Regions from separate parts of the Caproicibacterium sp. NSD3 genome, predicted to be linked through region 2. Evidence: predicted binding sites of a transcription regulator. Region 2 holds the regulator's gene; the other holds the start of a gene.

Region 1 (15,896 bases), 680 kb from region 2:
GAAGAATTATTAAATTTTGCAATTGATACATTTGTTATAGAGGATAATAAGGCTTTCATCAACCACTTGAAAGGAGAATTCTTACTGACGCAGCGAAAATATAATGATGCAATTGCTTGTTTCGATACCAATGTGCGAAATAACTTAAACAAAATGTATAGTCTTCATTCAATGGGTAAAGCGTATTATTACTTGGCCAAATCAGAAGATATAACATCTGGTAAATTTAGAAGCGACATCAATCACGCTAAAAACAAGTTGTTTGATGGCATTCAAAAATTTCCCAGAAATGAATACTATTATTCTATGTTATTAACTGTATTTACCTATTTAAGAGACAACAATTGCCTTAGTGAAGAGGATAAAAGAAATATAAAAACATTGGAAACATTAACAAGCGAAAATTTAAATATCAAAAATATATCTGATTTAAATAACAAAGTCAAAGACAGAATGTAATTACGGTATAAATTGGTAAATAATTTTGCCTCACGAGCTTCGCATGGATCAACAAGCGTTTAATTGCTTTGCAAGGCGAAGATGCGAACCATCCATGCCTTCGGAAGCAAACGAATTGTTTCATTATAATAATATTTTTTATGTGAATATATTTCACATCTATAGCGTAATGCAATGCATCTTTTGACTTGCATATTTTCAAATTTTACTGTTATTTTGCGTGTTTTTGCGTTAATTAAGAGCATAAAGAAGCCGCACCAGAATGCCAACAAATGGCTATCTGATGCGGTTTTTGTTTGGTGGGCCATCTAGGACTCGAACCCAGCACCAACCGGTTATGAGCCGGTAGCTCTAACCAACTGAGCTAATGGCCCGTGTTTTGCAAAAAGCGTGCAGTTTCTGCAAAGGAATAAAAAGAATCCGGACGTAAAAGCAACGTCCGGATTCAGCCTTGGCTCCCCAAGTTGGACTCGAACCAACGACCCTGCGATTAACAGTCGCATGCTCTACCGGCTGAGCTATTGAGGAATATCTATGTTGGCACTTACCTATTTTCCCGGGCCGTTACCAGCCAAGTATCTTCGGCGCAAGCGAGCTTAACTTCTGTGTTCGGAATGGGAACAGGTGGACCCTCGCCGCTATCTGCACCAACTGATCGAATGTCTTTCGGCAATGATCGTGCTTCTCTATGGGATCTATTCATTTGGTGACCCGTGCGGGATTCGAACCCACGTTAACGGCGTGAGAGGCCGCTGTCTTAGCCACTTGACCAACGGGCCGAATTCAGCGCTGCTTCATAGGAAGCTTTTTAATTATACAAAAACACATTGCTTCTGTCAAGGCCTTTTTTTCATTAATTCTTTATTTTCCGTTATTTTATAAAAATATCATTAGAGTTATGGCTTTTATTTTCTTTTTTACACTTAAAAAAGAAAACCAACCTTTTTATTTTATCTCTTTTTTTAACATTTAAGACGAAATCCTTTTAGAGAAGCAATTGCACCACTAAAGAATTGTGTTATAATGAAAGTGATATTTGTAGCAAGTCTGCTCGGTAAATAGATTTGCTCAAACCCACAATTTAAGATAAAAGGAGGGGCTTTTCATGCCCAATACCGATGTCCGCCGTAAGGTGAATGTAATCGGTCACCAACATCCTGATACAGATTCCATCTGTTCTGCGATTGCATACGCTTATTTAAAGAAAAAACTTGGGATCAACGCCGAAGCACGCCGCGCTGGCCTTTTAAATCGAGAAACTGAATTTGTTTTGAAATATTTTGGTGTTAGATCCCCTAGACTTTGCACCGATGTCAGCCCTCAGGTAAAAGATATTGACATTCGCTGCCAGCCCGGAGTGGACGGAAACATGTCGCTAAAGTCTGCATGGATGCTGATGCGCAGTGTGGAAATTGACACGCTCTGCATTACGAATCCCCAAAAAGAACTCCTCGGTATTATTACCATTCGGGATATTGCAACTGCCAATATGGATCTATTAGACACTGCTGTCCTTTCCAAGGCCCATACGCCCTATAGAAATGTTGTACAAACTCTGGAAGGCAAAATGATTCTTGGTGATGAAGATGCCGTGATTGACAAGGGAAATATCTTTATTGGAGCCGCTACACCAGATGCCATGGAAGAATACGTCAAGGAAGGCGATATGGTCATCCTTTCCAACCGTTATGAAAGTCAACTGTGCGCCATTGAATGCGGTGCAGGATGTATCATCATCTGTGGCGGTCTCGCAACTCCAAAAACCATTATTGCACGCGCATCGGAAAAAGGATGTAGAATTATTACAACTCCTCATCCTATTTACGATGTTGCCAAACTAATCAGTCAGGCAGCACCTATCAGCCATTATATGACAAAAGATAATATCAGTAAATTTAATTTAAATACACCGGTTGAAGATGCTCACAAAGTAATGGCAAATGTCCGGTTCCGCTATTTCCCTGTTTTAAATGATAATGGTCTTTACTGCGGCGTTATCAGCAGACGAAACTTACTGAATGTTCACCGCAAACAGATTATTCTGGTTGACCACAATGAAAAAACACAAGCTGTAGATGGCCTTGACCAAGCGGAGATCCTTGAAATCATCGACCATCATCGTCTAAAGGCTGTAGAAACCATGAATCCCGTCTATTTTCGCAATGTCCCAATGGGATGTACTTGTACAATTGTCTATCAGATGTTTCATGAAAACAATGTGGAAATTCCAAAAGATATTGCCGGTCTGCTGCTCTCCGCAATTCTTTCGGATACTCTGATGTTCCGCAGCCCAACCTGCACTCCCGTCGACAAAGCGGTCGCCGAAGAACTCGCTAAGACTGCCAACATCAACATTCCTCAATACGCCGAACAAATGTTTGAAGCTGGTGCAGATCTAACCGGAAAAAATGCAGAAGAAATTTTCCTGTCAGATTTCAAGATTTTCAGTCGTGGAGATGTCCGTTTCGGTGTCGGTCAAGGAACCTATATGACTAAAAAGTCAAAAATTTCCGCTAAGAAGCTGGTTGGCCCTTATTTATCAGAAGCGGCTGCATATCAGGGAATTCCGATGATTTTTTACATGTTTACCGACGTACCCGAAGAATCAACCGATTTAATGTTCACCGGACCTCACGCTGCTGCGATCATCGAAAAAGCATTTCACGTAAAGCCTCAAGGAGATTGCGCTGTTTTGCCGGGCTTAATGAGCCGCAAAAAGCAGCTGATTCCACCCTTAATGGCAGCAATTCAAGAAGAGATGCAATAAAATATAAAAAGCGCTTCGGAATTTTTCCGGAGCGCTTTTTATATGATCTTTCCAATTTACGATTCTGATATTTTTTTGAGCGAAAGTGTTTTTTCAGAATGCTCTTCGTTAAAATTCTCTGTCTGCTCCTGCAATTCTGTCAAATGGCTCCAATATCGCTTTGGCATATGATTCATTCGGCACTTTGGATTTAATCGTCCTTCAATTGCAATGGTATCATAAAAGCACTTCCAAAGTGCCCTGAAATTTTTTTCTTCTTCATCAGCTGGAAAGGCTTGAAAATTCTCCAATGGAATCAAAATTGATTCATAAGGCTGATAAAGAATTGCTTCTTGATGCGTTTCATCATAAATCAGGAAATGTTCTTCCGGATAGCGCCTGCAAAAATGAGGGGCTAAAAGCGGCAATACCCGATTTTTAGGAGAAATCACGGCGCAAAGTGTATGATTCTGCTCTGAGAAGCGCACAAATCCGCATAAAAGGTGAGTTTCATTTTTTAAAAATTTAACAGCGCGGTAAAGCTTTCCGACTGAATCATCTGTAAGATTGTTTAAAACGTTAGCGCCATCCCCAAAAGCTCTGCGAATCGTTTCCAAAATCAATTTTTCTTTTTCCGGTTCACAGGACAGGAATCCTTCCTCTATAAACCGAACAACCTTGGGAGACACCTTTTCATAAAGTGCATTTAAAACACGTTTTGCATGAGAAAAATCTGTTTGCACTTCGTGCGTTGGAAATAAAGTAACCTGTCTTTCCTCTTTAGAAAGGATCTTTATTGGATTTTCTTTGCGGTAAAACGCATCAAATACACAGCAAATACAACCGTCAAAGCTTCCATCATAGTGATAAATAATGTTTGTTTCCTGCATGATTGTTCTCTCTACCCTCTGATTCTGATCGGCATTAACCGCCTAATTTGCTCAAAAGATTCTGTGGGCGAAAAAAAGCTCAACTGCTCAGGTGGTTCCTCTGTTTTCAGCAATTCGATTCCCTGCTGACTAATCAGATTGCGCAGAACAATATCGGGAGTGACCCGCAGCCCATCGATAATACGCCCGCTGCAGGTTAAAAAATACTGTGCCCTCTTTAAGACCACTCCCAACTTTTTTAGGCCGGTAAAGTCCAGCGTAGCAGCACGACGTGCCTGCAAAATTGCCTTAGCCGATTTTGGCCCAACTCCAGGTACACGCAGCAAGGTGTGATAATCTGCACAGTTTACTTCTACCGGGAAAAAGTTCATATGCTGCAGCGCCCAATTACACTTTGGATCAATCACCGGATTAAACTGCGGATGCTCTTGATCCAAAAGTTCATGTGCTTTAAATCCGTAATAGCGCAAAAGCCAGTCCGCCTGATAAAGGCGATGCTCCCTTAAAAGCGGCGGTTTTGTTTGTAAAGGCGGCAAAAGTGCATTTTCTGCTACCGGTACATAAGCCGAAAAGAAAACCCGTTTTAGCTGATATTTGTGATAGAGACTTTCTGCGAGATTTAAAATCTGGTAATCGGTATCTTTGGTCGCACCAATAATCATTTGGGTGCTCTGCCCTGCCGGTACAAACTTCGGCGCATAGCGATACTGTGCCAATTCTTTTGTATGGACCTGAATTCCACTCGAAATCAACCCCATCGGATGAAAAATTGCCTTTCGGTTTTTATCGGGACAAAGCCGGTTTAAACTCTCTTCTGAAGGCAGTTCAATATTAACGCTCATTCTATCTGCAAGCATACCGAGTCTTTTTAAAAGTTGGTCATCTGCTCCGGGAATTGCCTTGACATGAATATATCCTCGAAAATGATATTCCTCCCGCAATAATTCCAGTACCTTCAGCATTTGCTCACAGGTGTAATCTGGATTTTTAATAATCCCACTGCTTAGAAATAATCCCTCAATATAATTTCTTTTATAAAAACCAATTGTAAGTTCTGCCAGTTCCCGCGGCGTAAAAGAAGCCCTTTTTACATCGTTGGAACGGCGATTGACGCAATATTTACAATCACAAATACAAAAATTGGTATAGAGAACTTTTAACAGAGAAATACATCTGCCGTCCGCTGCAAAGCTGTGACAGATTCCGCTGAACTGCGTCGAGCCAAGGCCGCCTTTTTTCCCGGAACGGTCGACCCCGCTCGAAGTACAGGCAACATCATACTTTGCCGCATCCGTCAGAATTTTCAGTTTCTCCATTGTTGTCATTTCTCTATCCTTCTTAATGTCTTTTAATTTGAACATATGTTCTATTAGCATCATAACAGCATTTGCGGAAAAAGTCAATGAAAAAAGCAAAAATCCTTTGCATTTTAAAAAAAGAACAGCATCGCTTTTTATCACGATGCTGCTCCCTTTTTAGCAATTGCCGGGATAAACATACTCTAAAAACTCTCCTGCTGTTTCACAAAGCCGATGAATCGTTTCGACCGGCGTTGGTGGATGATTTTTAAACTGATAACGCGGGAAAAAGCGTGTAATATGCAGCGGAATATCACGCCGCACAGACGAAAGCCAAAAAGACAGCTCTTTCATTTCTTCTATGCTGTCGTTTTCTCCTGGAATCACCAGGGTTGTCACCTCCAGATGACAATGGCCTGCCATCATCCGAATCGTCTCTTTTACCACTTCCAAATTTCCGGCGATCTTTTGATAAAACTGTGGCGTAAACGCTTTTAAATCAACATTGGCGGCATCAATCAGCGGCAAAAGTTCCTGCAACGGTTCTTTACAAATCGTTCCGTTTGTCACCAGCACATTTTTGAGATTTCCCTCATGAATCTTTTTGGCACAGTTTCGAACAAATTCATAGCCGACTAAAGGCTCATTATAGGTATAGGCAAGTCCAATATTTCCTTTTGGAACCAACTCCTGTGCTTTTCTGAAAAGCTGTGTCGGCGTACAGAAAATCTGTCCGCACTGTGCCTCTTCTGCCATTGATATTTCATAGTTCTGGCAGAAAGGGCACCGAAGATTGCAGCCGAAACTGCCAATCGAAAGGATTTTCTTTCCTGGATAGAATTGTCTCAAAGGTTTCTTCTCGATTGGGTCGAGAGAAATAGAGGTGATTTTTCCATAATTAATTGGAATTATCTTTCCATTCTGATTTTTTCGTGCCCGACAAAATCCGATTTCTCCATCCTCCAAAGCACAATGATGAAAACAGATTTCACAAATTTCTTTCAAAAATGTCTCACCACCTCAAACCGCTCCAACGAATAGCTCTCAAATTTTCCGATGCCTGCTTTTTGCCGCGCAATCTCAATTTGCTGCTTTACAGAAGTCACTCCCTCTAGGTTCGGAAGCAGAAGTCCTCTCCTTTCTCCATCAGAAACAATGACTCCATATTTTTTTACATCAAGCTCTTCGGGCGACGAAATTTTTTCCGGCTTTTCCAGCACATCTACACTGTATTCCAAGCTTGGCAGTTCTTCATTTCTGACCGGCGAAAATCTTGGGTCAGCGGTTCCTGCCGAAACAGCATTGTGGATAATTTCCTCTGCCAAACAAGGAAAAACAGGTTCGATGGTTCCGATACAGCCGCGCAGCCTTCCTTCCTGATGAATCGAGACAAACGCACCGGCTTTCTTTTCCCGCAGTTCTTCCGGCAACTGAACCAAAAGATTCTGCAAAGACAACCGTTTTCCTGTCTCAACAAAAGTCTCCAAACTTTTTCTTGCTAAATGCACATAAGGATCTTCCTGCTGCCTTTTCTGCATCACTCTCTGATTTTCCTTCTGCTCATAAAAGCGATCAAAATGACGGGAATCATCTTTCCCAGTTACTGCAAAACTCGCTACAGCATAGCCAACTCCGAAAGTTCCTTCATAAGAAAGCAGCTCTGGAGAAACGGATAAACCGTCCAATCCCCCCGCCATAATCTGAAAAGAACGCAGTCCGCACTCCGCCGCCGATTCGCAGAAGGGTTCCGAAAACTCCAGAAATTTTAAAAAGTCTCCTGTTTTCATCGCTTCTGTCACCTGATGATCAAAACGCGGACCATCTTCAGAGAATCCATAAGGACCGCTCTCCAAAAGCTTATGAGAGAGATCGCCGCTTGCAACAAACACAATTTTCCGCTGTAATGCTTTTGCTGTTTCAGAAATACATTTTCCAAGGCGATAATGAGTTAGCGCCGATAATCCCGAAAGGCCAACTCGAATCACTTTACAAGAGACTCCCGCTTCCTGCAAAAAACGCAGCGGAATCATCGTTGCGTGGTCAAGCTCCGGCTCTTGCTCTCCGAAAGTTCCAGCCGGCAGATGTGCCTTTCTGGCTCTTTTCATCAGTTCTTCTACAAACAGCTGGTCATAATCCGCTCTGATTCTTACATTCGGTGCTCCAAATGAAAGAAAATCCCCCTCTGCTTTTTTACCGGGAGAAATATGAAAGTAATCCGCATACAGCACCGTATGCGGTGAAGTAATCACCACAGTATCCGGATTCCAATCTGCCACCATTCGGGCAACTTTTCGATATGCTTCGATTGTTTTGCTGATTTTCTTTTCTTCACCCTTGCCGATCTCCGGCAGAATAATCGGTGGATGCGGAACGATCACTGCCCCTAATACTGACATCTGCAAATGACTTCCTTTCCTCTTTAACTGCTTCCATTATAGGACGGTTTTCTAAGAAAACAAGAAGATTCTTAACCTAGAATCGCTGCTGGTATTTTGCCATACTTTATGTTAAAATAACCACAGATATTAACGGGGGATTTTCTCTATGACAAGTAATGAGCTATGTAAACTATGTCTTGGATTTTCCGGTGCTGTAGCCGACTGTCCCTTTCGAAACGGGGACGCTATTGCTCTGCGCCACAAAGAGAATAAGAAGTGGTTTGGACTGATTACCGAGCAGGAAAAGGGTCTTTGTATCAATTTAAAATGTGAACCGTCAAAAGCGGATTTTTGGCGCAGTGTTTATCCAGACTCTGTTACCGCTGGGTGGCACATGAATAAACGTCACTGGATCTCCGCGTATCCAAATCTTGCGCTTCCACTCTGTGATTTGCAGGAAATGATCTGTGACAGTTTTCATTTAACTTCCACCGCTTTCCCCCACAAAAAATCAAGGACGAAAGGCAGGAAGAATTCACCATGAACGCATCCAATGTTTATTTTACAAATATGCGTGTAAAGCCGGGTGACAGCCTACAAAAGAAACTTACCCGGCTGATCACAGCTGCTGGCATGGGCAAAATTCATTTTGAGGATCAATTTGCCGCAATCAAGATGCATTTCGGAGAGCTTGGAAATCTCGCTTTTTTGCGCCATCAATATGCAAAAACGATTGCTGACTTTGTAAAGAGTCAAGGCGGAAAACCGTTTCTGACAGATGCCAATACACTCTATGTAGGCGGCAGAAAAAACGCACTGGAACACCTGGATACCGCTTATCTCAACGGGTTCTCTCCGCTTCAGACCGGCTGTCAGATTCTGATTGCAGACGGTCTTAAAGGAACAGATGAAGTGCTGGTACCGGTAGAAGGCGGCGAATATGTAAAAGAAGCAAAAGTTGCCCGTGCGCTGATGGATGCGGACGTCATCATCTCTCTGACCCATTTTAAAGTTCACGAGTCAACCGGAATCGGCGGCACGCTAAAAAACATCGGCATGGGAGGCGGTTCCCGTGCTGGTAAAATGGAAATGCACAGTGCCGGAAAACCTCTGACCGATTCGGAAAAATGTATCGGCTGCGGGCAGTGTACGAAAGTCTGTGCGCATCATGCCATTACGGTTACCAATAGAAAAGCTGCAATCGATCACGAAAAATGCGTAGGCTGCGGCAGATGTATTGGTGTCTGCCCCAAAGATGCAATCTGCGCCGCTAATGACGAAGTAGAAGAAATTCTCAACAAAAAGATCGTGGAATACAGTTGGGCAATTCTGCATAATCGTCCGCAATTTCATATTAGTCTAGTTGTCAGCGTTTCTCCCTATTGCGACTGCCATGAGGAGAATGATACGCCGGTCGTGCCGGATGTCGGCATGTTTGCTTCTTTTGACCCGATTGCGCTGGATCAGGCTTGCGCGGATGCAGTGAATCAGCAGATCATTTTACCCGGTTCCGAGCTGGATGGAAAAGCAAAACAAGGTGACGACTATTTTACAGCGCTTTTCCCCAACTGCTCCTGGAGAACACAAATCGCTCACGGCGAAAAGATGGGACTCGGCACAAAAGAGTATCAGCTAATTACCGTAAAATAAAAAAGCAGCTGCCCGGCAGTAAACACTTTACCGGACAGCTGTTTTTTATTCTATATAAGATAAATCAGACTCAGACCTGCTCCAAAGCCTGTTCCAAATCTTCCAAAATATCATTTAGATTTTCGATTCCGACAGAAAAGCGAATCAGATCCGGTTTTACGCCAGCTTCTAAAAGCTCCTGATCACTCATCTGACGATGCGTTGTGCTTGCAGGATGCAATACACAAGTACGCAGATCCGCCACATGCGTTACAATAGAAGCAAGCTTTAAGCCAGACATAAATTTACTGGCCGCCTCTCTTCCTCCCTTTACGCCAAACGACACAACACCGCTGCTTCCATTTGGCAGGTACTTTTGTGCAAGCTGATAATATGGGCTGCTTGCAAGTCCCGGATAGTTAATCCAAGACACTTTCGGATTCTTCTCCAAAAATTCTGCGACCTTCTGTGCATTAGCGCAGTGGCGTTCCATTCGCAGAGCCAGCGTCTCTAGCCCAAGGTTTAGAAGAAATGCATTCATCGGGGCTGCCTGCGCACCCAAATCACGCATCATATGCACTCTGGCTTTTGTAATATAAGCTGCTTTTCCAAACTGCTTTGTATAGGTGATTCCATGATAGGATTCATCCGGCTCTGTTAATGCCGGGTATTTTCCGTTTGTCCAGTCAAAATTTCCGCTGTCTACAATAACGCCGCCCAACTGTACTGCATGGCCATCCATGTATTTCGTGGTAGAATGAACAACAATATCCGCCCCAAATTCAAATGGGCGGCAGTTAATTGGCGTTGGGAATGTGTTATCGACAATTAGAGGAACCCCATGCTCATGAGCAACCTGTGCAAAAAGTTCCAGATCCGTTACGACCAAAGATGGGTTGGAAAGGGTCTCACAGAAAACCGCACGGGTATTTTCCTGAAAAGCCGCTTCCAATTCCTCTTTTGTTGCCGACGGATGCACAAAAGTGGTCTCTATCCCCATCTCGCGCATTGTTTTATTAAATAAATTAAAAGTACCGCCATAAACCGCATTACTCGAAACGATATGGCTCCCTGTAGGGCAAATATTAAAGGTTGCCATAAAGGATGCTGCCATTCCGGAAGAAGTCAGCATCGCCCCTACACCGCCTTCTAATGCAGCAATCTTCTTTTCCACTGCATCCAAAGTGGGGTTTGCAATCCGTGTGTAGAAAAATCCATCTTCCTCCAGGTCAAACAGCTTCCCCATCTGTTCTCCTGTCTCATACCGATAAGTAGTACTTTGAACAATCGGAAGTACACGCGGTTCTCCATTCTTCGGCGTATAGCCTGCGTGGATACATACGGTATCCGGACGATACTGCTGCATAGCAAACACTCCTTTGTTTTTTGCATAATCCATTAAATTTCTTTCTTTTGCTTTTTATAATAGCATGAAATTGCCTTTGATACAATCTTAAAATGAATCATTACTTCCTAAAAGAAGCGGCTGCAATTGTTTGCCTTCTAAAGCTTTTAATGCTGCCGGCAAAATCATGGAAAAATCTGCTACCACAGAGGTTGCTTTTGTTTCCGGCGCGTCCTGCCGAAACGGAGTAAAGAAAATATGCTTGGTATTGAGCAGGCGTCCAATATTTTGGGCAGAAGCCGCCAAAGCATCGTTTGTTGCTAACGTAATCAGCACCGGTAATCCAATACGCAAACAGGACTTTACTGCCATTGTAACTGCCGTATCCGTAATTCCATGTGCAAGCTTTGCCAGCGTATTCCCGGTACAGGGTGCAACGATCATCAGATCCACCAAATGCTTCGGGCCGATTGGTTCCGCTTTTACAATGCTGTCAATGACCGGGTGGCCGCAAAGCATCTCCGCCCGAACTTTAAAATCCTCTGCATTTCCGAATCTGGTATTGGTGCTGCTCGCTGTTTCGCTCATAATCGGAACAATTTGATATCCGTTCTGCACCAAAGATTCCATCTGTTCAAAAGCTTTTGAAAATGTGCAGAATGATCCACACATAGCAAATCCAAAGGTAAGCTGTTTCATCCTTTCACTCCCCCATCATCATATAAATCGTTTGCTGCATCACTTTTCCTGCTGCTTTTGGAGCTATCTTTGCCGGCAGCGAAAGCGCCTGCACAACGTGGATTCCCAGCTCCTTTGCCGCTTCCAAATCGACCCCGCCGGGGGAAGATGATAAATCGATTAAAATAATTGTATTTGAAAATTGCCGCAGAACTCTATGATCAAATAAAACTGCCGGCACTGTATTAAAAATCAAGTCGAAAGAAGCTTTTTCCCCGATTTTTGCTGTTGGAATCGGCTCCATCCCAAGTGATTCAATCATCGCATAATCTTTTTCTTTTCTTGCACAGACAGAAACATTTGCTCCCATCGCTTTTAGCCTTAAAGAAAGCTGTTTTCCGATTCTTCCAAAGCCAACGACCAGGCATCTGCTGTGATAGAGGACATCTGGATATTCCCCTATTGCGATTCCAATCGCTCCCTCTGCAGTAATTGCCGCGTTCCGGACCGCAAATTCCTCCTGCGCATTATAATCCCGCACATCTACATTTTCCCAAAGCGGACTGGTCTTCAGCAATCGCTCTTTCATCCCCACATATACTCGATGTCCCTCGCATGCGTTTGCAAAATGATCGTCTAAAGGAATCGGTTCATCTGCATAAACCGCCTTTAAATTCTTTCCGTCAGTGCTCACCGGAAGCGGCAGAATTAGATCCCGGCAAGATTCCAGTGTGGTTTTTAAATCTACTTTTCGAATAGATGAATGAACAAAATCAATATGGGGAAATCCATAAACGAAAACCTCATAGCCATCCGACGCCAAAAGTTCCGCCAGAAACAGCTGACGTTTGTCTCCCCCTAAAATTCCAAATGAATGACGAAAAGGCACAGTGATCCCTCCTTAGCCTCTTTAAGCCATATTATGGAGTATTTTTCTTTCCTGTGCGCATACCGGAAAAGATTTTGTTTTTCTGTTCTTTCCAAAGAAAACTGTTTATTTTATCCTGAAAAAGTATTATAATATAAAAACGTATCTTGTTATGATTGGAAGAGGTGTCTTGCCTTTATGGATGATATTTTATCACGTGTTGAAAAAATCCACTTTATCGGAATCGGCGGTTCCGGCATGTGCCCGATCGCTGAAATTCTGATTCATCGTGGATATCAAATTTCCGGTTCCGACAACAGTGAATCCGATACACTCGCAAGAGTGCGCACTTATGGAATTCCGGTTTATATGGGACAAAAAGCCGAAAATCTGCATGATGCAGAGCTAGTTGTCTATTCTGCCGCTATTAAAGAAGATAATCCTGAACGCGTTGCCGCAAGGGAACGTAAAATTCCCGAAATTGAACGCAGTGTCATGCTGGGAATGGTGGTTCGCCGGTATCCGGACAGTATCTGTGTTTCCGGCACACATGGAAAGACGACAACGACCGGATTGATCACCACAATCTTAATGGACGCTGGCCGTGATCCTTCTGCTGTAATCGGTGGAAAGCTGCCCTCTATCGGCACAAACGGACGTGCAGGGCACTCCGGCACCATTGTCTGCGAAGCCTGTGAGTATGTTGATACTTTCTTGCAGCTGTATCCTGCAGTTTCCGTGATTCTAAATGTAGATGCAGATCACCTCGACTATTTTAAAAATTTATCCAACATCATCAAGTCTTTTCATCAGTTTGCGACACAGACTTCTCGTGCAGTCGTCGTAAACGGAGATGATTTAAACTCTCAAAAAGCGCTCCAGGGTATCGATAATCTGGAAATTATTACGTTTGGACTCGATCCGAAAAACCGCTATCATGCGACGAATATTGCCCCGACCAAAGGCGCAAAAGAAAATTTTGATATTGTAAAAGACGGAATTCCTCTTTGCAATGTGACGTTGGGAATTCCAGGCAGACACAACATTTACAATGCACTTGCAGCATTTGCAGTAGCAGATTACTTTGGTGTTCCGGTAGAATCCATCAAAAAGAGTCTTCATACTTTTACAGGCGTTCACCGCCGTTTCGAAATTCTGGGACACTTTGACGGCATCACGGTCGCCGATGATTTTGCACATCACCCCACAGAGCTCACCGCAACTCTAAGCGCTGCAATGCATATGGGATTTCATGAGGTTTGGGCGATTTTTCAGCCTCATACCTTCAGTCGTACGGCTATGCTGCTTGATGATTTTGCCAAAGCGCTAACAATTCCTGACCACGTCATTGTCTCCGAAATTCTGCCGGTACGTGAAACGAATACGTATCACATCTACGCCGAAGATTTGGTCAAAAAAGTCCCCGGCGCTGTTTATCGAAAAACATTTCCTGAAATCACCGACTATGTTATGGAAAAGGCAAAGCCCGGAGATTTGATTCTCACCCTTGGCGGTGGAGATGTCTATAAATGCGCGAACCAAATCGTCAAACGATATCAGGAAAAAGCATAATTACAAAAAACGCCGTCTCATGATAAATGAGCGACGTTTTTTAAGATTCTCTATTTACTTAAAGAAAGGCTGTGAAATGATATGCGATATGAAGGCATTGTTTATCGTCCGCCGAGTGAAGCCAGAAGCTTGATTATTCAGCTCACCATTGGATGTGCCAGAAACACTTGTACCTTCTGTACTATGTATAAAGAAAAGAACTTTCGAATTCGTAAGCTGGAAGATGTTGTTAAGGATCTAAAAGAATCACGGAATACTTATTCCTATGTACGCCGAATCTTTTTGGCAGACGGAGATGCTTTGATTGTAAAGACTCCCGACCTGCTTTATATTCTCAGCGAAATTCGCCGTCTTTTCCCGGAATGCGAACGAGTAACTTCCTATGGCGCTCCGGCAGATGTTCTTCTGAAAACGCCGGAGGAATTGTTGCAGCTGCGCAAAGCTGGCCTCGAAATGGTTTATATTGGTGCTGAAAGCGGCGACAATGAAGTCCTTAAAAACATTCGAAAAGGCGTTACTGCAGAAGAAACGGTTGAAGCCTGTCTAAAGCTCAAAAAAGCGGGAATTAAAGTCTCTATGATGCTGATTTCCGGCATGGGCAGCCGTGTTCGCTCCAAAGAACATGCGCTTGCAAGCGCCAAAATCACCTCTTTAATTAAACCCGAATATGTCAGCTTTTTGACTTTGCGAGTTTATCCAGGGACTCCTCTTTATGACCAAGTAAAGAGTGGTGAATTTCAGCGAATGTCCCCTATGGAGCTGCTCGATGAGCTTAAACTGTTTCTCAAAAATGTAGACAGCGAAGGTTCCGTCTTCCGTTCTAACCACGCTTCTAACTATGTGGATTTAGGAGGAAACCTGAATCAGGATATTCCAAGAATGCTTGCACAAATTGAAGAAGCACAAGCCGATCACGATTTTAAACCGGACTTTATGCGCGGACTATAAATTTAATAAAAACTTACAAAAAGGAACCGCAGACGGAAAGACTTCCCATCTGCGGTTCCTTTTACTTAATTTTAATAAGCAGCGCTCAAAGGATTAATAATTCCTTCGCGCTTCTTTTCCAAATCTTCAATAAATGGAATTGCTTGGCCCGCACCCAGTGCGACACACAGCTCCGGATCCTCTGCAACTTTCACCGGCATTCCAACGTGTTTAGAAAGAAGATCTGCAAACCCATAAATTTTTGCAGAACCACCAGTCAAAATAATGCCGTCTGAAAAAACATCTCCCAAAAGTTCAGGATCCGTTTCTTCCATCAATTTCTGAACCGCATGGACAATATCCATCGCCGGTTCCGTCATTGCCTCCAAAACTTCTTCGCTGGTAACCTCCGCCCACGCCGGAAGTCCATTCTCTGTGTCTTTTCCTTTGGCCGTAAATGTCGTTACAAAATCCGTTCTGGGCAAAACCCCGCCAATCGCAATTTTGCAGGCTTCTGCCATTCGTTCCCCAATCTGCAAATGATACTTATTTCGAATGAAACGAGCAATCGCTTCATCAAACTTTTGCCCCGCAATTTTAACAATTTTAGAATTTGAAACCCCACGCAAAGACAAAACTGCCATGTCCGTTGTTCCGCAGCCAATATCGACTACTAAAACGCCATGTGGAGAACTAATATCGATTCCAGCCCCCATCGCCGCTGCAATCGGTTCCTGAATCAAACAAATCTTTCGTACTCCTGCTGCACTAATGGAATCCACAACTGCCCGTTTTTCCACTTCGGTAATATTACATGGAACACTCACGACCACCCGCGGCATCACCATTTTTTTTGCGCCCAGTTCATGAATATAATGGCTGACAAGATACTGTGCCAAATCGAAATTGGAAATCACTCCGTTTTGCAGCGGACGCTCCACACGAAGCCTATTTCCGGTACGCCCGAGCATCTCATAAGCCTTTTTTCCAACTGCCGTTACCTGATTCTTTTCCGTATCGATTGTAACAACCGACGGCTCATGAACGGTAACGCCCTGCCCATTTACAAAAAGTTTGATCGCATAAGTGCCTAGATCAATGGCAAT
Region 2 (15,896 bases):
GTCTGACCATTATCGGCCAGATTGAAGGACATTTTATCTTAGCAAGTCAAAATAAGACCACAAAATACGAGCATGTGATTCCACAGTTGGTCGCGATCGAGGAAGCACCGGATATAGACGGCCTGCTGATTATTCTCAATACCGTCGGCGGAGATGTGGAGGCTGGGCTTGCACTGGCTGAACTGGTTTCTGGAATGAAAAAGCCAACAGTCAGTTTTGTGCTTGGCGGGGGACATTCAATCGGGGTCCCTTTAGCAGTCGCTGCAAAGCATAGCTTTATTGCACCAAGCGCTACCATGACCATTCATCCGGTCCGCATGAATGGCACATTGCTCGGAGTACCGCAGACATTGGAATATTTTCAGCGTATGCAGGAGAGAATCACACATTTTGTGGTGGAAAACAGCAAAATTACTGAAAAGCGTTTTATGGAACTCTCAATGAACACGAAAGAACTAGTCATGGATGTAGGAACCATTTTAGACGGTCCTGACGCGGTACGAGAGGGGCTGATTGATTCTCTTGGAAACTTATCGGACGCGTTGGACTGCCTTTATGGAATGATTGACAAGAGACGAAAGAAAACAGTTAGACCAAAAAATAAAGAAAAAAAATGAGGCGTTTTTACGCCTTACATAAGTGGAGGTAACTTATGAGTATTCTGCAGGCAATTATTTTAGGAATTGTTCAAGGTGCAACAGAGTTTTTGCCGGTTTCCAGCAGCGGGCATCTCTCTCTGGCACAACATATGATGGGCCTTTCGATGCCGGGTCTTTTCTTTGATGTTATGCTGCATTTAGGCACATTGATTGCAGTGATATTTGTTTATCGAAATTTGATTCTTCGGCTTCTGCGGGAATTGGTCAGAGTGGTACAGGATCTGGTACATAGAGAGTTTCACTGGAAACAGATGAGCCCTGACCGTCGTTTGCTGATGATGTTGATTATTGGCCTTTTGCCGTTATTCCTCTTGTTCCTGCCGGTCCCTGGAACCGGTCATTCTATTAAAGACTATGCGGATATATTCTCCGAAGACAGCGATATTTTGGTTGAAGGATTTTCTTTCCTTGGTACCAGTGTGCTTCTGTACTTTGGAATACAGATGAATCGAAAAGTCCGTCCGATGATGAGAGACGGCAGAACGATGCCCGGGGGACGCAGGCAGTATAATCCCGTGGATGCGCTTTGTGTTGGCTTGGGGCAGGTAGTTGCCGCGGTATTTCCGGGCCTTTCCCGCTCCGGGACGACGCTGAGTGTTGGTCTCATGCGCGGCATCAATAAACAATCTGCTTTGGACTACTCATTCGTTATGGGAATTCCCGCTATTTTGGCAGCGGTTGTTTTAGAGACAAAAGATGCAGTTGCTCAGGGAACCGGCGGCATTGGATTTGGTGTGGTAATTTGTGGATTACTCTCGGCAATGATTGTCGGATTTCTTGCAATTAAACTGCTCAAATGGATTGTTTCTTCCAACAAGTTAGCGATCTTTGTCGTTTATACCGGGATCCTCGGCGTCTTGACCATTATTATTGGAATTATTGAGCATGTGACTGGATTCAATCTTTTCTCTCATATGCCGCTTTAAAATATTTTTTGTTATCCGTTACATAAAAAAGGAGCTTCAAAAGTGTCTCAGAAGAAAACAACAAAAAGGTCGGCAACTTCCGGCACTAAAAGATCCTCTGCACCGAGGAGCAGAAAGCCTGCTTCTAAAGGGAGGACAAATCGGTCTGCACCGGCTTCAGAACCGGTACGGCGCCGAAATAAACAAGCGGCTGCAGTGCTCTTATTTTCGATTGCAGTTCTGTTAGTCTGCATGATTATTTTACCCGGTGCCTTTTTCTGGAACTGGATTCATAATGCACTCGGCGGACTTTTTGGAAACTGCGCGATCCTTTGGCCTGCATTGCTTCTTTATATTGCAATCATAACCTCCATGGATCGGGAAGATGTCCGTTTAAGCGGCAGAGTTTGGCTGATGGTCATTATTATCACTCTGTTTTGTTCGGCAGTCTATTCTTTTGGCAGTCACAGCGGAACTGCTACGGTAAAAGAGTTTGGCAGTCAGCTGACAGCACTTTACCGCGCGGGAGCCGATGGGCAGGGCGCAGGATTATTCAGCGGCCTTCTCGGAATTCCTGTCTGTGCAGCGCTTGATTATGCTGGTGCGCGTATTTTCTTTGTTCTGGCTATTTTTGTGGGTTTGATGCTGCTTACCGGCACCACATTGATTAAATTTATTCGGACTCTTACAAAGCCGGTGGAGAAGGCTGCGGAAGCGGTCAACACGGTTCGGGAAAATCGGCAGGGAGAGATTATCCGCAGCACCGATATTGATGTGCCGTTGGATGATGGAATGCCGCAGCACCCGGTTCGCTCCAAGGCTGTTAAGACTCCTGAGAAAATTCCTGCAGAGGCACCTAAAAATGATAAATTGGAGCGGCTCAAAGAAGCGGTCAATCCTTCTGTTTTCGGGCAAGATAAAAAGCTTGAGACTCCGGATTCGAAAACGGGTTCCGAGGGAATCCCAGTGCAAATGATGCTGGAAACGCCGGCTCATGCAGATGGCAGCGCAGAAGCAGCACAGGATTTTATAAAGCGGAAACGAAAGCTCGATCAGGAGCAAAAGGCGTTGGAAACTGCAGTCAATGGAACCACCACGCCGATGGATATTTCTGTTCACTCAACAGAAGATTCGGAAGGATATCATGTTCCTCCGGTCTCTATGCTGAATGTAACCAAAGAGCCTGATCAGCAAAATGTGACAAGTGAACTTCAGCAGAATGGGCAGAAGCTGATTTCTGTTCTGAAAAGTTTTGGCGTTTCGGCAAAAATTGTGGATATCAGCAGAGGCCCTTGCGTTACCCGCTATGAGCTGCAGCCGGCAGCCGGAGTTAAGATCAGTAAAATTACAAATCTTGCTGATGATATTGCGATGAATCTGGCAGCTTCAGGCGTTCGTATCGAAGCACCGATTCCGGGAAAAGCTGCTGTTGGAATTGAAGTGCCAAATAAGCAGAAGTCAATTGTGCGGATGCGCGATCTGGTGGAGTCAAATGCTTTTGTTTCGGCTAAAAGCTTCTTAACGGTCTGTCTGGGAAGAAATATTGCAGGAGAAGCTACTGTGACCGATCTTGCGAAGATGCCGCATCTTCTGATTGCCGGTACCACTGGCTCCGGTAAATCAGTTTGCCTCAATTCTTTTATTATCAGTCTGCTTTATAAATCCACGCCGGAAGAAGTCCGCTTTTTAATGATCGATCCAAAAGTGGTCGAACTTTCTATTTATAATGGAATCCCGCAGCTGCTTGTCCCGGTCGTGACCGATCCCCGTAAAGCGGCAGGCGCTTTGGGCTGGGCGGTAACAGAAATGCTCAAGCGCTATAAGATTTTTGCCGAATATAATGTGCGTGATTTAAAAGCCTATAATGCACTTGCAAAATCCTGCAATTATCAGACGGAGGATGGCCTTCCAATGGAGCACATGCCCCAGATCGTTATCTTTATTGAGGAGCTGGCAGATTTAATGATGGCTGCTCCAAATGAAGTGGAAGATAGTATCTGCCGCTTGGCACAGATGGCGCGTGCCGCCGGAATGCATCTGGTGATTGCAACACAGCGCCCGAGTGTAGATGTGGTTACCGGCTTAATTAAAGCGAACATTCCGAGTAGAATTGCGCTCTCCGTTTCGAGCCAGGTGGATTCCCGTACAATTATTGATATTGGCGGCGCAGAAAAGCTTTTGGGCAACGGCGATATGCTCTTTTCTCCCGTTGGCACGCAAAAACCGATCCGAGTGCAGGGCGCATTTGTCAGCGACAGCGAAATCGAAAGCGTTGTAGAATACATTAAAAAGAGCAGCGAAGGCGAGTATGATCAGAAGATCGCCGATGAGATCGAAAAGAACGCTGTTGCCGAAAAAGGCAGTGATTCTGCATCGCAATCGGACAATGATCAGGATCCGATGATGGAAGACGCGATCAAGTGTGTCGTAGAGGCTGGACAAGCCAGCACCAGCCTTTTGCAGCGGCGTCTGCGGCTCGGCTATGCGAGAGCGGGACGTTTGATTGACAATATGGAGCAGATGGGGGTCGTTGGCCCGCATGAAGGCTCCAAACCGCGTAAGGTGCTGATTACTTATCAGCAGTGGCTGGAACGCAGTATGCAGAAGGGGGATGCTCCGGAACAAAAGCCGGAAGAAGCCTCCTCTAAAGAAAATTCATAAAAGAAGCAGGACTTATGCTTCTTCGCATTTTTAGCTTTTTAGAGGTGTTTTATGCCGTTTTTACCCGTTACAAATGAAGAGATGAAAGCCCTTTCGTGGGACGCTCCGGATTTCGTTTTGGTGACCGGAGATGCCTATGTGGATCACCCGACTTTCGGAACAGCAATTATTTCCAGAGTGTTGGAGAGCTGCGGTTATCGGGTGGCGATTATTGCGCAGCCGGATTGGCGCAGCCTTCGGGATTTTCAGCGCTTTGGGCGTCCAAAATTAGGATTTCTTGTGAACGCCGGAAATCTGGATAGTATGGTGGCACATTATACGGTGGCCAAACGTCCGCGGCGCATGGATGCTTATTCTCCGGGAAATCAAACCGGAAAAAGGCCTGACCGCGCGGTTACGGTTTATAGCCGTTGTATCCGGAAAGCCTATCCCGATGCACCGATTATTCTGGGTGGGCTGGAAGCTTCTCTGAGAAGATTTGCCCATTATGATTATTGGGATGATTCGATTCATCCCAGTATTCTTGTGGAAAGCGGCGCGGACCTTCTGATTTTTGGGATGGGAGAACGCCCGGTTAAAGAAGTTGCGCAGAGACTTCAAAATGGACAGAAAGCTTCGGAGATTCGGGATGTTCGGGGGACCTGCTATCTGATTCCCACAAAGGAATATGAGCCCGGACCGGCAGTCGACTGCCCCAGCTTTGAACAGGTACAGAAATCAAAAAAGGAATATGCGGTTTCCTGCCGAAAACAGCAGGATGAGCAGGATGCTTTTCGCGGGAGAAGAGTCCTGCAAAAGCACGGCAGCATGCTTTTGGTGCAGAACCCTCCCGCATTACCGCTTTCTCAAAAAGAGCTGGATGCGGTCTATGAGCTGCCTTATATGCGCACTTATCACCCAATGTACGAAAAAGAAGGCGGAGTCCCAGCTATTCAGGAAGTGGAGTTTTCCATTACGCAGAATCGCGGTTGTTTTGGTGCCTGCAATTTTTGTTCTCTTGCATTCCATCAGGGGAGATATGTGACCTCCCGCAGTGAAGAGAGCATTTTGAAAGAAGCAAAACTTCTGATAACCCTGCCGAATTTTAAAGGCTATATTCATGATGTCGGCGGGCCTACCGCCAACTTTCGTCATCCTTCGTGCCTGAAACAGGAGAAAAATGGTCTTTGCCCAGGCCCCAAAAAATGTTTGGCGCCAACCCCATGCCCGGCTTTGCAGGTCGATCATAGTGAATATTTGGACATTCTTCAAAAAATTCGAGCTTTGCCGAAAGTAAAAAAGGTGTTTATTCGTTCCGGAATCCGATTCGATTATTTGATGGCAGATCCGGATGATTCCTTCTTTCGGGAACTTGTTAAATATCATGTCAGCGGACAGCTCAAGGTAGCGCCGGAACATTGTGTGCCCGAAGTGCTGGATGCCATGGGAAAGCCTCACATTGAGTCTTTTCTGCGATTTCAAAAGAAATATTTTGCATTGTGCCGGGAATATGGAAAAGAGCAGTATCTGGTTCCGTATATGATGAGTTCGCACCCCGGAAGCACTTTGAAAGATGCTGTAGAACTGGCATTATTTCTTAAAAAACAGCACTTGCGTCCGGAACAGGTGCAGGATTTTTATCCGACGCCGGGAACGATTGCAACCTGCATGTATTATACGGGCCTCAATCCATGGACAATGAAACCGGTCTATGTGACAAAAAATCCAAAGGAAAAGGCAATGCAGAGAGCTTTGCTTCAGTATTTTGAACCGCATTTGCAGCGAGAAGTGATTGCAGCGCTGAAAGCGGCGGGACGTGCTGATTTAATTGGAGACGGTTCGCAGTTTCTTGTTCGTCCAACGCCTGAAATGCGGCGTGAACAAGCAATGAAAAAAGCAGAAAACAATCGGGAAAGCGACGAGAATGGGTCCCGTAGCTTTTTTAAAAACCAATCTCAGACCAAAAGAACAGATGGAAAGAGAGGACATCATCATTATGAGAATCGTAAGCATTGACCGCTTTGAGGGAACACTGGCAATTTGTGAAGATCAAGATGGACGCTTTTTTGCATTGGAATCGACAGAACTGCCAAAAGGAGCAGTGGAAGGGAGCGTTTTGCGGATTGATGATCAAGAGGGAACGCTTTGTATCGATGAAGAGGAAACAGCTCGCCGCCGCTCAAAGAATCGCAAAATGGAAGACAAGCTTTTTCGGTGAAAGATTGACAGATTCTAATTGATAAGATAAAATACAAAGAGACCAAAAGGGGAATGCGGTTAAAATCCGCAACAGCTCACTCTACTGTAAGGGGCAACGAAAATCCGAAAGCAGTCACTGCCAAAAGCGGGAAGACCGGATTAGTAGGCATTTGGCCCAAAAGTCAGGATATCTTTTTGGTTAAAAATAAAAAGCAAATTATTCGGTGAGGAAATTGGTTGCATAAAAGAAAAAGAAAAGATCCTTCCAGCTGAAATGATCGGAGGGCTTTGTATCCTTTTATTTGCGGCCGTAAAAGGCTGCTTTTTTATTTTTAAGAACAACAAAGGGGAAGAGAATCGATATGAAAAAACGGATTGCCAGCCTATTCTGTGCGATTGCCTTTTTATTTGTATTTGTCGTACAGCCTGCGGTGGCTCAAGAGCCAGTACAAACAGCAGGGATTACGGTAACTCTGAGAGTAGAAGGCTATGGAAACACAGAAGTGCAGCCGGTTAAGGTGACGCTGCCTGCAACTTATCAAACCTTTAGCGACTACGGCCTTAATATTAGTCAGGACCCCGGCTATGATACGCCGCTGCATGTGCTTGCGCAATACTGTAAAGACGAATATGGTGCGGATAAGGATGCAATGTCTGCTCTTATTAATGTAACGGCAGGCGGATTCCTGAATGATTTTTGTAATGATAAGGATAACTGGCCGACTGATGTTTATTGGATGTATGCAGTTAATCAGGATTCCTGCCCTTCCGACAGCAAAGGGACGGGCTATACGGCTGCGTCTTGTCCAATCAAAGATGGGGATACCGTTGTATTTTATGCCAGTTGGTATTCTTCTTTTGAACCGAGCAATTATGCTTATTTTAATGAGACGGAAGCTGCAGCGACGATTGATCAGCCGCTGACTCTTACCTTGCTTGGAAAAGGAAATATGTCGGCTCAAAGTACGGCATCGGCTATTAATGGAGCGAGTCTCCTCCTTTATGATCAGGATGGACAGGCACTTTCCAGCAGTGATTATACCCTTTCTTCTGCTAACACAGGAGCAGACGGAAAAGATTCCATTACTTTTCATAAGGCCGGTACCTATTTTGTTAGCGCAGAGAGACAAAGCACTCAATGGTACGACAGTAAGGGGAACTATGCCTATAATATCAGCAATCCAAGCTGTAAAGTAACCGTTACCCAAAATCAGCAGGAAAGTTCTTCTTTTTCTTCATCTTCTTCCTCTCAGGTTTCTTCTTCTGAAGAGTCTTCACAGATTTCATCTTCGTCGGCTTCTTCCAATAGTTCTAGTTCATCAGGGGAAACACCAATAGTCCTTTCTTCTCAATGGCCGCAGCACCTCGGAAATGCACAGAATAATGCTACCACTTTAGCTTCCACTCCTGTCGATGGAAAGCTGCTTTGGAAAAGTCAATGCAAGAATCCGAATTCGTGGGGTGGTTATGCAGGTTCTCCGCTTTTAGTCAATGGTCAGGTTTATGTGGCACGGGACAATGAAGTTCAGATTTTGAATGCTTCTACTGGAGCAATTGAAAAATCACAGGGACTGGCTTCTTCTCTGGGATACTATTCTTATCCTACTTACGGCAACGGAAAACTGTTTGTTCCTTTGGGGAATGGGCAGATTGAAGTTTTGAATGCTTCTACCTTGGAGCCCCTTTTTATCACGGAACTGATGACGGATGGTTCTGGTAATTCAAAATACCAGGGGCTGTCTCCGGTTTATTATGATGAGGCAGACGATATGTTTTATGTGGGATTGACCGATGCTTCAAGCAGCGGCACTTTTGCAGCATATTCGGCAGAAGATACGGACAGCACAAAAGGGACGGAGACGATTTCGCCCAAATGGACATACGGGACCGGCAGCTATTATGGAGCCGGTGCAGTAAAAATAGATGATCGTATTTATTTTTGCGGGGACGATGGAGTCCTTGTTTCTGCTGACGCAAAAACGGGAAGCGATCGGTCTACCTGTCAGCTTGGAAAAGTTCGTACTTCGCTGGTTTCTGCGCAGGGATTTCTTTGGGCAGCTACAGATGACGGCGTGCTTTATAAAGTAACGCCAGGGGAAAATCCTCAGATCGCAGGTTCCGTATCGCTGCCTGCCAGTGCAAAAACAAGTCCGATTGTGGTTGGCGGAAACGTTTTTGTAGCGGGCGGTACATATGGACAAGCTGGTTATCTAAAAGCGTTTGATCTGAATGATTTATCAGAGATCGCTTCACAGACGCTGGAAGATGGTGTCTGCTATGGAATGTTAGCAGCGTCGGATGCTGTTTCCAATGAGATGTGTGTTTATTTGACACAGAATAATAATCCCGGTGCATTATATTTGGCGAGGTTAAAGGGAAATTCTTTTACATTTTCGACTTTGTATCAACCGGCAGATTCTCAGCAGAATTATTGCATGAGCATCATTGCAGCTGACAATAACGGGACTCTTTATTACGGAAATGATTCGGGAGTGCTGTTTGCAATTACGAAAAATGAAAATCCGCAGCCACCAACTCCAGAATCATCTTCTTCATCAGCCTCTTCCAATCCCACTTCTTCAGAGCAAAATGGGGAAAGTTCCTCACAAGGTTCGGAGAATGGAAATCAGGATATCAGCAGCGATCAGAACGGTTCTGGTGCCGAAACCGCTTCTAATGAGGAAACGACACAAGAAACGCCGCTTGGAACGATTTGGCAAGCACTTAATGGTCAAAGTGGAGAGAACGACGATGAGAATACTTTAACCGATTCGATCGCGCAGAAAGTCCGTGAAGCAGGACAGAATGGGCAGACATTACTTTCCATTGCCAAAAAAGACGGAGAGCTTTCTTCTCAGACCTTTTCAGAACTGAAAAAGTATCCGAATCTGCGCCTTTCAGTAGATGCGGGCAATTATGCGGTCAGCTTTTTGGGGCAGGATGTACTTGATCCCACAAAAGGACTGCGGCTTGGGATTACGGTCCTTTCGGATGGGGAAACAAAGGCAAAGCTTCCGGATAATCTGGGAAACCATCTGATTATCCGTTTTGCAGACAGTGGAAAGCTTCCGGCTAAGACAACAGTGGTTTATCGTCTGCCGGAATCCATGCAGAATGAGACCACCATTTATGTTTATCGTTTGACCGATGGTCAGGACCCGCAGTTCTTGCAGCAGGCGGTTGTTGATAATAAATGCGTGATGTTTACTGCAGAATATGGTGGAGAATATCTTTTTACAACAGCCAAATTGGGGACGGCAGCTGCTGATTTGAAAGCAGGAAACGGTTCCAATCAACTTTCTCAGGGAACTGACAATTCTGTTGCTTTTCAGATCCCGGTGTGGGCTTACGTCACTTTTGCAGTTGGAATTCTTGCGATTGTTGGAGTCGTGATTTATTTAGTTCATTGGAAGAACCGAAAAGAGGAGTAAAAGTTTGAAAAGTCGTTTTGGTGTTTTCATTGTTTGTTTTTTAAGCATCCTTCTTTTTTCAGGCTGTTCTAAGGAAAAAATAACGGCGTCTCAAGTCCCTTCCGACGTGGTATCTTCACAGGTTTCTTCGGAAGAACTGCAGCAGGGATCGATTCCATCGGAATTGATGCCGGGATGGGGATCAGAAGAATCTTCTTCCGATGAGGAAAAGGTTTCTTCTGGGGAAACGCAGAATCATGAGGGTACTGCATCTGCACAAAAAGGGCAGGCAATTTCCCAAAACGGGGCGGCAGCAAAAACCGGAAATAGTGGGTCTGGTGCTGGCGAGACACAGACGCAAGAAAATCATAAGGTTCCGGTGCAGCAGATTACAGTTTCTTTTACCATTGATTCCTCTACCGCTGTGGCAAAGGGAAAAAGCGGGCCAGCCTTTTCTTCCTCTGTGACATTGAGTCCCGGTGCTACGGCTCTGGATGCACTGATGGCTTCCGGCGTTTCCGCAGATGTTTCGGGCAGTTATGTTGCTGGAATTGGCAATCTATACGAGAAGGACTGCGGTTCTATGAGCGGCTGGCTTTATGCAGTTAACGGTCATGCTCCCAATATAGGCTGCGGCAGTTACGCTCTCAATAACGGCGATTCTGTGCTCTTTATTTATACTTGCAACATGGGAAAAGACATAGGATATGGAATTGGTTAAAAAGGATTGAATTTAAAACATGAAACGAGCTTCCCTTTTGCGTGTTTTTGAGGCAGCGGCCGTTATTTTGCTGCCGATAGCGTTGGTGGGTTCGGCATTTTTAGAGGCGGAAGCTGCTGCTGCGCTCAGTCTTTTGTGCGTAGGATTGGCGCTGATGCCTTTTCTTTTATCATTTGAAAATAAAAAACCGCGTCCGAGAGATTTGGTCCCAATTGCAGTGATGAGCGTGATTGCGGCTTTAGGAAGAACGCTTTTTTCAGCGATTCCAAGCTTTCAGCCTGTAAGCGCAATTATTCTGATCACGGCGATTGTGTTCGGCCAAGATGCCGGATTTTTAACCGGTGCTTTGACGGCACTTTCGAGTAATCTGCTTTTAGGGCAGGGACCGTGGACTCCATGGCAAATGTATGCGTGGGGAATGATCGGCTTTTTTGGAGGCCTGCTTTACCGAGCAGGCTTTTTTCGAAAACGCTTTTTTTTGCTTCTTTTTGGATTTATCAGCGGAATCCTTTTTGGGTGGTTTATGGATTTGTGGTACGTCCTTGGATTTATCCGTCCCGTAAATCTTGCCGCTTTTTTAGCGGCCTTTGCTTCCAGCGCGTGGATGGATCTGATTCACGGGATTTCTACTGTGTTATTTCTTTTGCTTTTGGAAAAGCCATGGGGCAAAAAACTGTATCGGATTCGGGAAAAATATGGGATTGGGCCGGAGGTAAAAGAAAAATGAAAGAAGAACCTATTTTTTCTACCCTGCATCCCGGCTTGCTTTTCTTTTATTCTCTGACAACTGCCATTTTCGCAATGTGCAGTCTGAATCCACTTTACCTTGGAACTAGCCTGATGGCAGCACTGCTGTCATATTCTTTTTATTTTGGTGCAAAAAGAGCCTTGCGTATTTTTATAGAGGGCCTTCCGGTGGCTTTTGTTTTTGCCGCTTTTAATGTGCTTTTTAATCATCGCGGAAAAACAATTTTATGTCATTTGTTTGGTTCTGCAATTACGCTGGAATCGTTTCTTTATGGGCTTTGCAGTGGGATTATGCTTTTAACGGTTTTAATGTGGTTTCGTTGTATGGATGTCCTTTTGACGACGCAGAAATTTTTGTATCTTTTTGGACGAAGGTTTCCAAATCTTGCCCTCCTTTTATGTATGACACTGAGGCTTTTTCCCAAAACAGAAGAACGAATTCGCTGTATCCGTCAGGCACGGCATAGTTTGGAATCTACGTCCGACCGCTTTGGCGATAAAATTAAAAATGGAATGCGCCATATTTCCTGTCTGCTCGAATGGTCGATGGAAGACGGTCTTGATACGGCTGATTCGATGAAAGCACGCGGTTATGGGATTATGGAGCGAACTTGCGGAGAAGAGTATCCGTTTACCGGGAAAGATTTTTTCTGGCTGGTTGCTTTTTTGATCCTTACTTTCCTTTCTGCCTTTGCAATTTTTGGGAAGAATTCTGTGATGCAGTATTTTCCGCAGCTCCATTTTTCCGCGGATATTTGGTCCATTATTTTAGCAGCTTTTTATTTCACTTTTTTGATTCTTCCGGTTTTATGGGAGAAAATCTCAGAGATTCGGCTCTTTTGGGCGCAGAAAAAAATCCAGAACAGAAGGAAGAAATCCTATGAGTGAATTGGTCAAACTTTCTCATTTTTCATTTTATTATCCAAAACAGTTGTCTCCAGCGGTCCGAGATGTGACTTTGACAATTAAGAGCGGAGAATTCTTTTTGCTCTGTGGTGCTTCCGGTTGCGGAAAAAGTACGCTTCTGCGCAGCCTGAAGCCTCAAATTACGCCGCATGGAATGATAAAGGGAGAACGGACTTTTAAGTTTTCTGAAAATTCTGATACAGATCAGACCGCCTCCGAGATAGGCTTTGTTTTTCAAGATCCGGAAAATCAAATTGTCACGGATACGGTTTCTCATGAATTGTCTTTCGGTCTGGAAAACCTAGGGCTGCCTCCAATTGAAATTCGGCAGCGGGTGGCGGAAACCGCTTTGTTTTTGGGAATTGACCATTTGATTCAAAAACCGGTCAACGAGATCAGCGGCGGGGAAAAACAGCTTTTAAATCTGGCAGCGATCCTTGCGATGCGCCCAAAGCTGCTTTTGTTAGATGAACCGACGGCTCAGCTTGACCCGGTTGCGGCGAAACATTTTTTGGAGCTGCTTCTAAGAGTGAACCGCGAAATGGGAATTGCAGTGATGGTCAGCGAGCATCGTATGGAGGACTTACTGCCAATCTGTGATCAGGTTTGTTTGATGGAAGAGGGGGCACTTCATATGCCGCTGCCGCCAAGAGAGTTTGTACGCAATATTATGGAAAATCCCGCCCATCCATTTTGGGAAGCAATGCCGGCGGCTTCCAGGATTGCTTCCCAAAATGGTGCTTTAGATGAGAAAATACCGCTGACTGTGCGGGAGGGCAGAGTATTTTTGCAGAATTTTCCAGAAGGAGAAATGAAACTGCCGGTTTGTTCAAAGGCGGATTGGATTTTTTCCTGTAAGGAGATCTGGTTCCGCTATCGAAAGGAATTGCCATTCGTGCTGCGCGGAGTTGATTTTTCGCTGCATAGCAGAACAATTCATGCTCTTCTCGGAGGAAACGGTGCAGGAAAAAGCACTTTGTTTCAGTTGCTTTCCGGAGAACTTTTTCCGCAGAGAGGGAGTATCAAATGGAAACATCCGAAGCCTCGCATTGCTTTTCTATGGCAGGAACCAAAGGCGATGTTTAGCCGGGATACCGTAAAGGAAGAGCTCCTTTCACAAAACGGTGCATTAGAGCTGGGACAAAAAATGGGGCTGGAGCCGCTCTTTGAGCGTCATCCCTATGATCTGAGCGGGGGAGAGCAGCAGCGGCTGGGCATTGCCCTGGTTCTTGGAATACAACCGGATCTGCTGCTTTTAGATGAACCGACAAAAGGGCTTGATCCATGGAATAAAAAACTTTTAGCAGAATTGCTTGATCGTTATCGTCGACAGGGCGGAACCGTTTTGTTAACCACTCATGATGTAGAATTTGCCGCTCGCTTTTGTGACGAATGCAGCCTTCTTTTCGGAGGGCGGATTGTATCCAGCGCGCCGACGCGCACGTTCTTTTCTGCCAATGCACTTTATACAACAGATGCAGCGCGGATTATGAATGGAAAAATCAAAAATGGACTTTTGTGTGAAGATGTCGGACAGGGGCTGAAAACGTATAAAAATCAGTTGTAATAAAACTTTCTGCGTTGATTTTTTAGAAGGCGTCCATTATACTAATGGTATCTATCTTGAGGAGGAAAATCTGTGATTGGAATTATTGGAGCGATGGAGCTGGAAGTTCAAGAAATTCGCTCAGAGATGAAAAATATTCATACGACTACCATTTTAGGAATTCATTATGATCAGGGGACGATAGAAAATGTTCCGTGTGTACTGGCGCGCTGCGGAGTCGGAAAGGTTGCGGCGGCGGCCTGTGCGCAGACGATGCTGCTCGAGTATCACCCGCAGCTGGTGATCAATGTAGGGGTTGCCGGTGGGATTGGAGAAGGAATTCAGATCGGCGATTTAGTGATTGCTCAAAAGCTGGTGCAGCATGATATGGATACGACGGCTGCAGGAGATCCACCTGGATTTTTAAGCGGCCCGAATTTGATTTATCTGGAAACGGCAGAAAAAGTTCTTAAGACAGCGGTGAGTGTTTCTTCTCAGTTTTATCCTTCTCCGGTTCATTGTGGGATTATTGCTACCGGAGATCAGTTTGTGGCAGATGGAGAACTGCGCAAAAAAATCTGTCAGCAGTTTGATGCGGTTGCCTGTGAGATGGAAGGCGGCGCGGTCGCACAGATTTGCTGGAATGGAAAAACGGATTTTTTGGTTTTGCGGGCAATTTCAGATAGTGCAGACCAAAAGGCTGTTATGGCGTTCCCGATGTTTGCACGTATGGCTGCAAATAGAATGTTTCAACTTTTGCCAAAGCTTTTGCCGGCCTTAGAAGGGCTCTATCATTCTTCAAATTAAGCTTTTATAAAATAAAAAAGCCGGTATCATTTTTTATGATACCGACTTTAAAAATTCTTTATGGTTCATAATAACGGTAGACTGCAACTACGCGGCCCAGAATCCGGACTTCCTTCGAATAAATTGGGGAAAAATCAGGATTTTCAGGCTGTAGACGCACACGATCCTTCTCTTTGAAAAAGCGTTTTACGGTTGCTTCGTCTTCAATCAGCGCAACAACAATTTCTCCATCAGAAGCTGTTGGCGTCTGCACTGCAACGACAATATCTCCGTCTAAAATTCCCGCATTGATCATGCTTTCTCCGTGGACATTCAGTGCAAAATATTCACCGCTTTTGTTTTTGGGAGAGTAAGAAACATAGCCTTCGTTTTCCTGTACGGCAAGAATCGGCTGCCCTGCAGCGACGCGACCAATAATCGGCACCTGAATCGTGGGGGTTTCTCCCGCCATATGGATTGCGCGGTTAAGACCGGCGTCTCGGGTGATAAGCCCCAATCTTTCCAATGTTTTTAGATGTGCATGAACGCTGGAAGTGGACTTAAGCCCTGTTGCGATACAGATTTCGCGCACCGTAGGCGGAAGTCCGCTTTGTGTCCGTTTCTTTAAATAATCATAAACCTTTTGTTGGCTTTTAGTCAGCATGAGGGACCCCTCCTTTGTTTTCATTGCCATTATATCATGCTTTTCGACAGAACACAAACATTCGTTTGATGTATGTGCAGAATTAATATATTGTTCATAAATAATTAACAACATTTATGAATGATGTAGGTATACTATAAAAGAAATCAAGAGAACGGAGCCGCACCGTTCTTTTGATGCATGTTCTACCCTCCTCAATTTACCCCTCAAGCTTAAGAAAAGAGGTCAAGCTTTTTGCTTGACCTTTTTTTCTTTGCATAAAATGCCAATTTTAGATCCATACTATGTTCGGAGGTGGCAGATTTGAGCAATTTGCATCTTGTGAACAAAGACAATGGTGGAAAACCGGGGCGCAGCTTTTATGTTGCTTTGGGACTCTGCCTGGCGGCGGTCGCGGTGGCGGGATGGACCACTTATGACAGCATGGTACATTATGCCGATAATACTGCCAGTGCAGCGCAGAATGCAGCAAATACAGTCAGCGGCGTCATGGTGTCGAGTACATCGGCGCTTGTTCCAGAAGTTCCTTCAGAAACCGAAACATCATCTGTAGCATCTGAGGAAGAGACCGTTAAAATCGTTCCCGCTGAGGCGGCAGTTACGCAGCTAAATAAACCGATACAGGGCGATATCATTACGGCGTTTAGTGAATCTCCGGTTTATTATGAATCACTGGGAGACTGGCGGGCACATACCGGGATCGATATTGCGGC

The links. Region 2 encodes LexA, which represses DNA repair genes until DNA is damaged. Its sites were predicted from a motif close to CNAACANNTGTTNG; they were not measured.
Region 1: the regulator LexA is predicted to act here: its motif matches at 5,450-5,463, upstream of ACVS9P_RS07205 (putative DNA modification/repair radical SAM protein).

What each region holds. Positions count from the first base shown of each region.
Region 1 is NZ_CM132119.1:1,461,388-1,477,283, forward strand. It holds gene ACVS9P_RS07170 (SIR2 family NAD-dependent protein deacylase) at 1-459, shown strand, start outside; tRNA gene ACVS9P_RS07175 (tRNA-Ile) at 757-833, opposite strand; tRNA gene ACVS9P_RS07180 (tRNA-Asn) at 912-987, opposite strand; rRNA gene rrf (5S ribosomal RNA) at 995-1,111, opposite strand; tRNA gene ACVS9P_RS07190 (tRNA-Glu) at 1,164-1,238, opposite strand; gene ACVS9P_RS07195 (putative manganese-dependent inorganic diphosphatase) at 1,565-3,226, shown strand; gene ACVS9P_RS07200 (TIGR03915 family putative DNA repair protein) at 3,283-4,095, opposite strand; gene ACVS9P_RS07205 (putative DNA modification/repair radical SAM protein) at 4,107-5,420, opposite strand; gene amrS (AmmeMemoRadiSam system radical SAM enzyme) at 5,571-6,398, opposite strand; gene amrA (AmmeMemoRadiSam system protein A) at 6,395-7,789, opposite strand; gene ACVS9P_RS07220 (MmcQ/YjbR family DNA-binding protein) at 7,938-8,315, shown strand; gene ACVS9P_RS07225 (DUF362 domain-containing protein) at 8,312-9,421, shown strand; gene ACVS9P_RS07230 (O-acetylhomoserine aminocarboxypropyltransferase/cysteine synthase family protein) at 9,492-10,766, opposite strand; gene ACVS9P_RS07235 (dipicolinate synthase subunit B) at 10,854-11,444, opposite strand; gene ACVS9P_RS07240 (dipicolinate synthase subunit DpsA) at 11,449-12,312, opposite strand; gene murC (UDP-N-acetylmuramate--L-alanine ligase) at 12,490-13,863, shown strand; gene ACVS9P_RS07250 (radical SAM protein) at 13,945-14,811, shown strand; gene mreB (rod shape-determining protein MreB) at 14,883-15,896, opposite strand, start outside.
Region 2 is NZ_CM132119.1:782,512-798,407, forward strand. It holds gene ACVS9P_RS03855 (ClpP family protease) at 1-617, shown strand, start outside; gene ACVS9P_RS03860 (undecaprenyl-diphosphate phosphatase) at 653-1,585, shown strand; gene ACVS9P_RS03865 (hypothetical protein) at 1,633-1,818, opposite strand; gene ACVS9P_RS03870 (DNA translocase FtsK) at 1,817-4,225, shown strand; gene ACVS9P_RS03875 (YgiQ family radical SAM protein) at 4,277-6,220, shown strand; gene ACVS9P_RS03880 (DUF3006 domain-containing protein) at 6,201-6,422, shown strand; cobalamin riboswitch at 6,434-6,616, shown strand; gene ACVS9P_RS03885 (hypothetical protein) at 6,766-9,834, shown strand; gene ACVS9P_RS03890 (DUF4430 domain-containing protein) at 9,839-10,534, shown strand; gene ACVS9P_RS03895 (ECF transporter S component) at 10,554-11,261, shown strand; gene ACVS9P_RS03900 (energy-coupling factor transporter transmembrane component T) at 11,258-12,169, shown strand; gene ACVS9P_RS03905 (ABC transporter ATP-binding protein) at 12,162-13,754, shown strand; gene ACVS9P_RS03910 (5'-methylthioadenosine/adenosylhomocysteine nucleosidase) at 13,827-14,540, shown strand; gene lexA (transcriptional repressor LexA) at 14,599-15,183, opposite strand; gene ACVS9P_RS03920 (peptidoglycan DD-metalloendopeptidase family protein) at 15,487-15,896, shown strand, end outside.